Regions from separate parts of the Hoeflea sp. 108 genome, predicted to be linked through region 3. Evidence: predicted binding sites of a transcription regulator. Region 3 holds the regulator's gene; each other region holds the start of a gene.
The links. The regulator PhoB, encoded in region 3, activates phosphate uptake and scavenging genes when phosphate is short. The targets are predictions, from matches to a motif close to TGTCATNNANCTGTCAT.
Positions count from the first base shown of each region.

Region 1 (3,276 bases), 2.8 Mb from region 3:
CCGGGATTGCCGGTCACGCCCACCACCGAGGTGATGTTGATGATGCGGCCGTGACGGCGACGCATCATCGGATGGGTCAGCTCGCGCGTCAGGCGGAACATCGCCGTCAGATTGATCTCGATGACCTGGTCCCAGTCTTCGTCGGACATGCGCACGAACAGACCGTCCTTGGTGATGCCGGCATTGTTGACCAGGATGTCGACACCTTCGAGCTCGGCCTCCGCCTTCTGGCCCAGCGCCTTGACCTCGTCGCGGTTGCCGAGATTGGCCGGGAACAGCTTCACGCGGTCGCCGAGATCGTTGGCCAGGGCCTCGAGTTTCTCGACGCGGGTGCCGTGCAGGCCGACGATGGCGCCCTGCTTGTGCAGGATGCGGGCGATTTCTTCGCCGATGCCACCGGAGGCGCCGGTGACGAGTGCCTTACGGCCGGTCAGATCAAACATTGTTCCACTCTCCTTGGAGCACACCCTTCACACGGGCGGGGTCGTTCGAATTGTTCAGGCGAGCGCGGCGACTGCCGCGTCGACGTCTGCCGGGTTGTTGACGGCAGCGGTCGCGATTTCCTTGTTGATGCGGCGGGCGAGGCCCGACAGCACCTTGCCGGCACCCACTTCATAAAGAGTGGTGACGCCGTTGTTGCCGAACCACTGGACCGTCTCGGCCCAGCGGACGCGACCCGTCACCTGCTCGACGAGGCGGGCGGCGATCTCTTCCGGATCGATGATCGGCTGCACGGTCACGTTGGCGACGACGGGCACGACAGGCACATTCTTCTTCACGCCGGCGAGCGCCTCGCGCATCTTTTCGGCCGCCGGCGCCATCAGCGCCGAATGGAAGGGTGCGGACACCTGCAGCATCAGCGCGCGCTTGGCGCCCTTTGCGGTGCAGAGCGCTGCGGCACGTTCAACCGCTGCCTTCTCGCCGGAGATAACCAACTGGCCGCCGCCATTGTCGTTGGCGATCTGCACGACCGAGCCCTGAGCGGCCTCGGCGCAAGCCGCATCGACGTCAGCCTGATCGAGGCCGATGATCGCAGCCATCGCACCCTGGCCCGCCGGCACAGCCGCCTGCATGGCATCGCCGCGGATGCGCAGCAGGCGCGCTGTGTCAGCTACGGAAACGAAGCCGGCCGCCGCAAGCGCGGAATATTCGCCAAGCGAGTGGCCGGCAACGAAAGAAACCTTGTCCTTGAGCGAAAGCCCACGCGATTCCAGCGCGCGGAACGCCGCCATCGACACGGCCATCAGCGCCGGCTGGGCATTGGCGGTCAGCGTCAGCGTCTCCTCGGGACCTTCCCAGATCAGCTTCGACAGCTTTTCGCCGAGCGCTTCATCGACTTCCTCGAAAACCCGGCGCGCTTCGGGAAAAGCATCGGCGAGTTCCTTGCCCATGCCGACAGCCTGGCTGCCCTGCCCCGGAAAAGTAAATGCGACGGCCATTCTTGTCTCCTGGCTGCTGGCGCATCGCTCGAAGGCTTGTACGCCCCCTGATTGGCGCGATGCGCAGACATAACAAACCGAAGTACGCTTGCCGCCCCTGGGGAACGCCGGGCACTCCGGATCGCTGTGGCTCTGGCGCAATGCGCCCTGTCAAGTCAAGCCTTGTGCGTCTTCAGGCCCGAAACGGGCCGATAATCACACAATGATTAGGCCAAAACACGATTTGTTGGCCAACGCTTCTCAATTTTGCCATAAGCCCTAGCTTCTGCATGACAGTTTGATGACGTTCAGGTGACGTTCAGGTGACGTCTACATTATGAAGCCGTCATGAACTCGGGGAAGCATTGAGTTGGGAAGTGTAGACGATAACGGCGTCGCCGCCGCGCAGAGCGTTGCCGACGCGGATCAGACCGCGTTCTGCCGGCGCGCCTATGCGCTTGGCGTGATGCGTTCGGTGATGGTGACGCTGGCGGTTTCGGCCGTGCTGGTCTTTGCCATCGAGTTGATCGCGCGCGGCTCCCTCATCGACACCATCAACTTCTTCCAGCAGCCCTTCAAGCCGAGCTGGACCACGGTCGCGCTGTTTGCGCTGATCCTGATCGGCCTCGACGCGCTCCTCGGCCGGCCGCACAACGGCCTTTTGATCGTCGCCCCCGTTGCGCTGACGCTGGCCTTCGTCGGCCACCAGAAGTCGCTCTATCTCGGCGATCCGCTCTATCCGACCGACTTTCTCTACGCCCGCCAGATCGTGGAATTGATGCCGCTTCTGGTGCGCGAACGCCCGTGGACCGGCGTCGGCATCGCCGTCGGGCTTGTCGCCGGCATCTCGCTGCTCGTGCTGGCTTGGCGCCATTGGCGCCGCCGCATGCCGGCGCTGTCGTTCTGGGCGCGCATCTCGCGCCTTGCCATTGCGCTGCCGACGCTCGCCTTCTTTGTCTCGATCATGGACTACGCGACCTTCTCGTGGACGCGCGATCGGCTGCAGATTATTCCGATGATGTGGGACCAGAAGGAGAACTACGCCTCCAACGGCTTCGCCATCGCCTTTGCGCTCAACGTGCCGATGGCCAAGGTCAACGCGCCGCAGGGCTATACGGAAAAGGCGATCGATGCGATTACCCGCACCGACGTCGCGACCTCCCTGCCCGAGGAAAAGCCCGACATCATCGTGGTGATGAGCGAATCTTTCTGGGATCCGACGCGCCTGCCCGGCGTGGAGATCAGCCCGGACCCGATCCCGAGCGTACGCGCCGCGCAGTCGGGCCACGTCTTCTCGCCCGAATTCGGCGGCATGACGGCCAATGTCGAGTTCGAGGCGCTGACCGGCTTCTCCAACGCGTTTCTGCCGGCCGGCAGCATCCCCTACCAGCAATATGTGCGCAATCCGGTACCTTCGATGGCAACCTTCCTGCGCAGCGAAGGCTACGAGACCAAGGCCATCCACCCCTTCGGCGGCTGGTTCTGGAACCGTGCGCCCGTCTACAAGGCCTTCGGCTTCGACGAGTTCATGTCGGAAGAGAACCTTCCGCCGCTGAAGAAGCGCGGCCCGCTCGCTTCCGACGAGGCGCTGACCGAAGAGATTATCCGTCAGGCCGATGCCACGGACCATCCGTTCTTCTACTTTGCCGTCAGCCTGCAGAGCCACGGCCCCTATGAGCCGGGTCGCTACAACGACGCCACCCACAAGGTCGAGGCCGGCAAGCTGTCGCAGTGGACGCGCGATTCGATCCTGACCTATGCCGAGGGCGCCTCCGACGCCGACCGCAGCCTGCAGCGCCTGATGGACTGGGCCAGCAAGCGCGAACGCCCGACCGTGATCGCCTTCTTCGGCGACCAC
Region 1 covers NZ_KB890024.1:1,585,959-1,589,234, reverse strand. The annotation lists gene fabG (3-oxoacyl-[acyl-carrier-protein] reductase) at 1-443, opposite strand, end outside; gene fabD (ACP S-malonyltransferase) at 498-1,439, opposite strand; gene B015_RS0107725 (LTA synthase family protein) at 1,885-3,276, shown strand, end outside.
Region 1: B015_RS0107725 (LTA synthase family protein) is a predicted target of PhoB. The motif match lies at 1,709-1,725, and genes of this name have one in related genera.

Region 2 (3,276 bases), 2.1 Mb from region 3:
ACCTTCGGCACCCTCGCCAGCCGGCTCGATCTTGACGGCCTTGACCTCCGATATGTGGTCCTTGGCCTTGGGACCGGTCTCGAAGATCACCGAGGCACCTGCAACCGGTGCGAACGACCAGTTGGCGTCGGCCGACGGATTGATCGTGCCCTGGTCGACGATGTAGCGCACGATCACGTCGCGGTTGGTATCAGGCGCCTCGAAAACCAGCTTGGACGCGTTGATCTCTGGGAAATTTCCGCCACCGCCGGCGCGATAGTTGTTGGTGGCGACGACGAACCTGGCGGCCGGATCGATCGGCTTGCCGTCGAACATCAGATCGACGATGCGGTTCGAACCGGCGTTGAGCACGGCACCCTTGGGATCGTATTTCGGCGGCTGGGCCAGGTCGATCTTGTAGGTCACGCCGTCGATGACGTCGAAATTGTAGGACGGGAAGTCGGCGTTGATCAGCACTTGGTCGGCCTTATCAGGCTCGACCTTGTTGAAGATGCCGGCCGACATCTCCAGCCACTCCTTCACCTGCGCGCCCGTAATCGCCACGGCCTGCACGGTGTTGGGGTAGAGATAGAGGTCGGCCACGTTCTTGATGGCGACGTCGCCCGCCGGCACGTCGGTGTAATAGTCCGGACCACCGCGGCCGCCCGACTTGAACGGAGCGGCTGCCGAGAGCACCGGCAGATCCTTGTGCTCGGTCGCCTTCAGCATATCCTTGATGTACCAGATCTGCGCCTGGCTCACGATCTGTACCGACGGATCGTCGGCAACGAGCGCGAAATAGGAATAGAGCGGAGCAGACGTCTTGCCGACAGGTGTGCGCACATAGGCGAGCGTCGCCTCATGTTCTTCCTTGGCTGCGGCCTCGACCGCGGCCTTGCTCTCGACATTGGGCACGACCTTCTTGTCGACACGCTTGAAGATCGGCCGCGCTTCGCTTGAGGATTTCACCACCTTCCAGGTTTTGCCGTCGCGTTCGAGCAGCAGGTCGATCAGGCCGAGATGCGAGCCCCAGAAGCCGCCCATGACACCGGGCTTGCCGTTGATGGTGCCCTTGGCGTTGTCGAGGCCCTCGATCTTGTCGAATTTCGGACCGGGGAAATCGAGATGGCTGTGGCCGGTGACAATGGCGTCGATGCCGTCGACGCCGGCAAGCAGGATGGAGGCGTTTTCGAGATTTTCGCCCTGTTCGAGCGTGCCCATGCCCGAATGCGAAAGCGCAATGACGATGTCGGCGCCCTCTTCCCTGATCTGCGGCACCCAGGCCTGGGCGGCCTTGACGATGTCGCGGGTCATCGCCTTGCCGTCGAGATGGCGCGAATCCCAGGTCATGACCTGCGGCGGGACGAAGCCGATCAGGCCGATGCGGATCGGATGCTCGGCGCCGGAGCCGTCCTTCACCTTCCTGTCGAGGATCACATAGGGCTTGAGGAACAATTCGTCCTTGGTGGCGTCGCCTGCCAGCTGGCCCTTGGTCAGGTTGGCGCAGACGAACGGGAAATTGGCGCCGTTCAGCACCTTGAACATGTAGTCGAGGCCGTAGTTGAACTCGTGGTTGCCAAGCGTCGAGCAATCGTAGCCCAGCGTGTTCATTGCCTTGATGATCGGGTGGACGTCGCCGTCCTTCATGCCGCGCTGATAGGCCATGTAGTCGCCCATCGGGTTGCCCTGGAGGAAGTCGCCATTGTCGACAAGCACGGAATTGGCGGCCTCGGCGCGGATGGCGTCAATGATCGAGGCGGTGCGGGCTAGGCCCATCGTGTCGTTCGGCTTGTCGGCGTAGTAGTCGTAAGGAAAGACGTGGACGTGTAGGTCGGTCGTTTCCATGATGCGAAGATGGGCCTGGTTGGCCTGGGCGCGCGCCGCGAACGGGTGCAGCATCACGAGTGCGCCCGCGGCAGCTGAGCCCGCGAGAAAGGAACGACGAGAAATCGGATGAAGCGTGGTGGACATTTCATTCTCCAGGGAAATGAAGTGACAGTATTTAGCCGGCGTCCGAAAGATCAAATCTTGCGCCAAAATCCCCTGAAGTCCAGCCGACTCGCATGACAGGTTCGCGACAAGTTGTGAGGAATGCATTGGTCCAGGAAATTTGCGACCTCTTGGGCCATGGCATGTCGCCGATTGACCACAAGCATGGTGCGTGCAGGACTAGGCTTCCGCAGTGTTTGAAATCCCGATGCATCGCCCGGAACGCGTTTTCGGAAAGCGCGATGCGCAGATACAGCCAGCTAGAGCGTCCTCGTGCGTTCATCCGGACACAGGCGCTTCAGGAGGTCCTGACATGGGCGATCTCGACGACGACGGTCCGGCGCAATACGCCTCACCTCCCTGTTTCATGCATGAGCTTGATCCGGAGTTCCGTGCCCCGTCGCCGCCCGATTGGGCCGAGGTGCGGCGCTGGCGCAAGGCTGAGCGCGCACGGCTGATCGAACACAGGCTGGAGGTCTCAGCCGACGCACGGACGGCCATGGCCGGACTGATCGCGCAAGGTCTCGACAAGATTGTCGGCGACGTTGCCGGCAGGCTGGTCAGCCTCTACTGGCCCTTCCGAGGCGAGCCAGACCTCAGGCCTTGGCTCGCCTCGGTCAATGCTCGTGGCGGCAAGACCGCGCTGCCAATCGCCATCCAGCTGGGCCGGCCACTGACCTTCAAAGCCTACGCGCCGGGCGACAAGCTGGAGCGCGGCGTCTGGAACATTCCGGTGCCGGCTACCGGACCGGAGGTCATTCCAGACATCGTCATCGCCCCTTTGGTCGGCTTCGACGGATCGGGCTACCGGCTTGGCTATGGCGGCGGCTTCTTCGACCGCACTTTGGCGGCGCTGCCGCGCAAGGCTTTGGTCATCGGCATAGGTTATGAGTTGGCGCGCCTGCCAACAATCTATCCGCAGCCCCACGACATCCCCATGGACAGGATCGTCACCGAGGCCGGCGTCATCCGGTGAGGGCTCACCTCAGGCGAGTTCGGGACGCATACCCATTGCCGTGCGATCGACGACCTCGCGCAGCGCAAAGGACGAGTTGATCTTGGTGACATGCGGCATGGCCGACAGCCATTCCTTGTGGATGCGCTCGTAATCAGGCAGGTCGCGCGCGGCGATACGCAGGATGTAGTCGTATTCGCCCGACATCAGGTGACAGGACAGGATGTTGGGGCAGCGTTTCACCGCGATCTCGAATTCGGTCAGCGTCTTTTCGAACTGCCCCGACAGCGAAATGTGCACGATGACGGTCATCTGGTGACCGAGGGCCGCGTTGGACAGCCGGGCGTGGTAGC
Region 2 covers NZ_KB890024.1:2,299,299-2,302,574, reverse strand. The annotation lists gene B015_RS0111260 (bifunctional 2',3'-cyclic-nucleotide 2'-phosphodiesterase/3'-nucleotidase) at 1-1,950, opposite strand, end outside; gene B015_RS0111255 (5-formyltetrahydrofolate cyclo-ligase) at 2,282-2,944, shown strand; gene B015_RS0111250 (Lrp/AsnC family transcriptional regulator) at 2,954-3,276, opposite strand, start outside.
Region 2: B015_RS0111260 (bifunctional 2',3'-cyclic-nucleotide 2'-phosphodiesterase/3'-nucleotidase) is a predicted target of PhoB. The motif match lies at 2,043-2,059, and genes of this name have one in related genera.

Region 3 (3,276 bases):
TTCCTGCGCTGCCTCAACCGCATGAACGACACGATCGACGCAGCCCGCGTCGGCGGCAAGATCACGCTCGACAGCGAGGACATCTACGATCCCAAGATCGACGTGGTCGAACTGCGTGCCCGCGTCGGCATGGTGTTCCAGAAGCCGAACCCGTTCCCGAAGTCGATCTACGAGAATGTCGCCTACGGCCCGCGCATCCATGGCCTCGCCAGGTCGAAGGCCGATCTCGACAAGATCGTCGAGCAGAGTTTGCACAAGGCGGCGCTTTGGAACGAGGTGAAGGATCGCCTGCACGAGCCGGGCACCGGTCTGTCGGGTGGCCAGCAGCAGCGCCTGTGCATTGCCCGCGCCATTGCGGTTTCGCCCGAGGTCATCCTGATGGACGAGCCATGTTCGGCACTCGATCCGATCGCCACCGCCAAGGTGGAGGAACTGATCGACGAATTGCGCGAGAACTACACCATCGTCATCGTCACCCACTCGATGCAGCAGGCGGCGCGCGTGTCGCAGCGGACGGCGATGTTCCACCTCGGCTACCTCGTTGAGGAGGGGCCGACGGACAAGATGTTCACCAATCCAGACGACAAGCGGACGCAGGACTACATCACCGGCCGCTTCGGCTGAGTGATCGTCGCGTACAGTAAGCAGACGAGGAAACGATCATGGGCGATCATACAGTCCGGTCCTTCGACGAAGAACTCAAGCATGTCGACCAGCTCATCCGCGACATGGGCGATCTCGCCGGTTCGATGGTCGCGGGCGCCATCCGGGCATTGCTGTCGTCCGACCAGGCGATGGCCCAGAACGTGATCGCCGACGACGCGATCATGGACGCCAAGCAGCGTGAGCTCGACAACGCAGCCATCACGCTGATCGCCAAGCGCCAGCCGATGGCGCAGGATCTGCGCGCCGTGGTCGGCGCCATCCGCATGGCTGGCGATCTCGAGCGCATCGGCGATCTTGCCAAGAACATAGCCAAGCGCGTCGGCGCCGTCGGCCAGATGCCGACGCCGCGCAACCTGGCGCACTCGATCGATGCCATGTCGCAGCTGGTGCTGGGACAGGTGCGTGGCGTGGTCGACCTCTATGTGGCGCGTCAGCCGGAAGGCCTGAAAGGCCTGCGCATCGACGACCAGAAGATCGACATCCAGTACAATGCCGTGTTCCGCGAACTCCTGACCTACATGATGGAAGATCCGCGCAACATCACGGCCTGCACCCATCTGCTGTTCTGCGCCAAGAACCTCGAACGCATCGGCGACCATGTGACCAATATCGCCGAGAACGCCTATTTCGTGGTGACCGGCGAGCAGCTTCCGCTCAATCGGCCCAAGGTCGACGAAACCACGACGGTTTCGAACTGAGAACTTCCGCACCGCATGCGTTTGGCGCGGGGGCGCTGCATAGGTTAAACCAGCGCATGGTCCTGATCGGGCCGTGCGCAAGGACAAGGTACAGGCGATGATCGCTCCAAAGGTCATGGTCGTTGAAGACGAAGAGCCGCTGGGCGTGCTGCTTCGCTACAATCTCGAATCCGAAGGCTATCAGGTCGAGGTCGTCACCCGTGGCGACGAGGCCGAAATCCGTCTGCAGGAAAACGTTCCCGACCTGCTGGTGCTCGACTGGATGGTGCCCGCATTGTCCGGCATCGAGCTGTGCCGCAGGCTGAGGATGCGCCCGGAGACCGAGCGGCTGCCGATCATCATGCTGACGGCACGCGGCGAGGAAAGCGACCGGGTGCGCGGGTTGTCGACCGGTGCCGACGACTATCTGGTGAAGCCGTTCTCGACGCCTGAGTTCATGGCGCGGGTGAAGGCTCTGCTGCGCAGGGCCAAGCCCGAGGTGCTGTCGTCCATCCTCAAGGTCGGCGACATCCTGCTCGACCGCGAGTCGCACCGGGTCTACCGCAAGAAGAGCGAGATCAAGCTCGGGCCGACAGAGTTCCGCCTGCTCGAGTTCATGATGCGGCATCCGGGCCGCGTGTTCTCGCGCAGCCAGTTGCTCGACAATGTCTGGGGCGAGACGATCTATATCGACGAACGCACCGTGGACGTGCATGTCGGGCGCCTGCGCAAGGCGGTCAACAACGGCCGCATGCCCGACGTGATCCGCACCATCCGCGGTGCCGGCTACGCCATCCGCGAGGATTAGGCGCCCGGCCGGCGAGACAGTTAAATTTGGCTCGCCGGCTTATCGAACATGATCAGACGTTCGCGCAGCGGGCGGTCAGCGCCATCCGCCATATGGCAACCGCCCGTGATACGGCGTATTGCGGCAATGGCCGTATGGGCCGCGCCAATAGCCCGGAGGGCACCCGTAAGCGTGACGTGCACGGTGTACGACACGCCCATAGCGGCATCCGCCATATGGCCCTCGCCAGCCTCCCGCCCCGCAGCCCTGGGCAATGGGAATGACCATTGCCGAATCTCCCGCGACAAGCGGCATGGGGTTCGGGGTGGCTGATGCTGAAAACGATGAGGCACACAAAAGGCCTACGCCGGCCAGGATGTTACGCAGCAGACTGGTCATCGCAACGTCTCCGAAACGGACGACACGTCGGTTCCAGGGTTGGTTCCGCCTCTTTGCCAGGCTGGGCCTTTCAAGGGCGGTCGCGGACTGTCGTCTAGCACGGCAGTATGGTCGCGGCGATCGTCTTAATTGCGACGGCCGAAATCAAATGTCCTTGAGCGGAATGTCTGCCTCGGCCCGCCGCGGCACCGAGCCCGCCGCAAAGACTTCCTCGTCGACATAGAGCAGGGCGCGCATGGTGCAGCCTTCGCGGATCAGGGGGACCTCGTTCGGCTCGGTGTCGAAAGAGATCGCCTTGGAGTGCGTGCCGCCGGCCGTCTTGGCGATGGCCGAGCGCACATACGGCTCCATGATGTCGAAGGCGGTGGCGCCGACACCGACGAAGGCGAGGGGGGCGGGGTCGAACAGCGCGAACATCGAGCCGAGGCCGAAACCGATTGCCTCGCCCGCCTTGCGGAAGGCCTCGCGCTCGGGGCCGTCATGGTCGCGCGCGGCGTCGGCGAGCGCCTTGATGTCCTCGTCGGAGAGGTCGGCCAGCGGCTCGGCGTTTTCGTCGCCGAGCCGGGCGTTGCGCCAGATCGCATAATTGCCGGCATAGGCCTCGATGCAGCCGCGGCGGCCGCAGCGGCACAACGCTCCGTCGGGGCGGTGGACCATATGGCCGAACTCGGCGCCCGACGATTGCGTGCCGGTGAACAACTCGCCCTTGATGACCAGGCCCATGCCAATGCCGTGGGAAAGCAGGAT
Region 3 covers NZ_KB890024.1:4,379,730-4,383,005, reverse strand. The annotation lists gene pstB (phosphate ABC transporter ATP-binding protein PstB) at 1-624, shown strand, start outside; gene phoU (phosphate signaling complex protein PhoU) at 663-1,364, shown strand; gene phoB (phosphate regulon transcriptional regulator PhoB) at 1,462-2,151, shown strand; gene B015_RS0121705 (ROK family protein) at 2,674-3,276, opposite strand, start outside.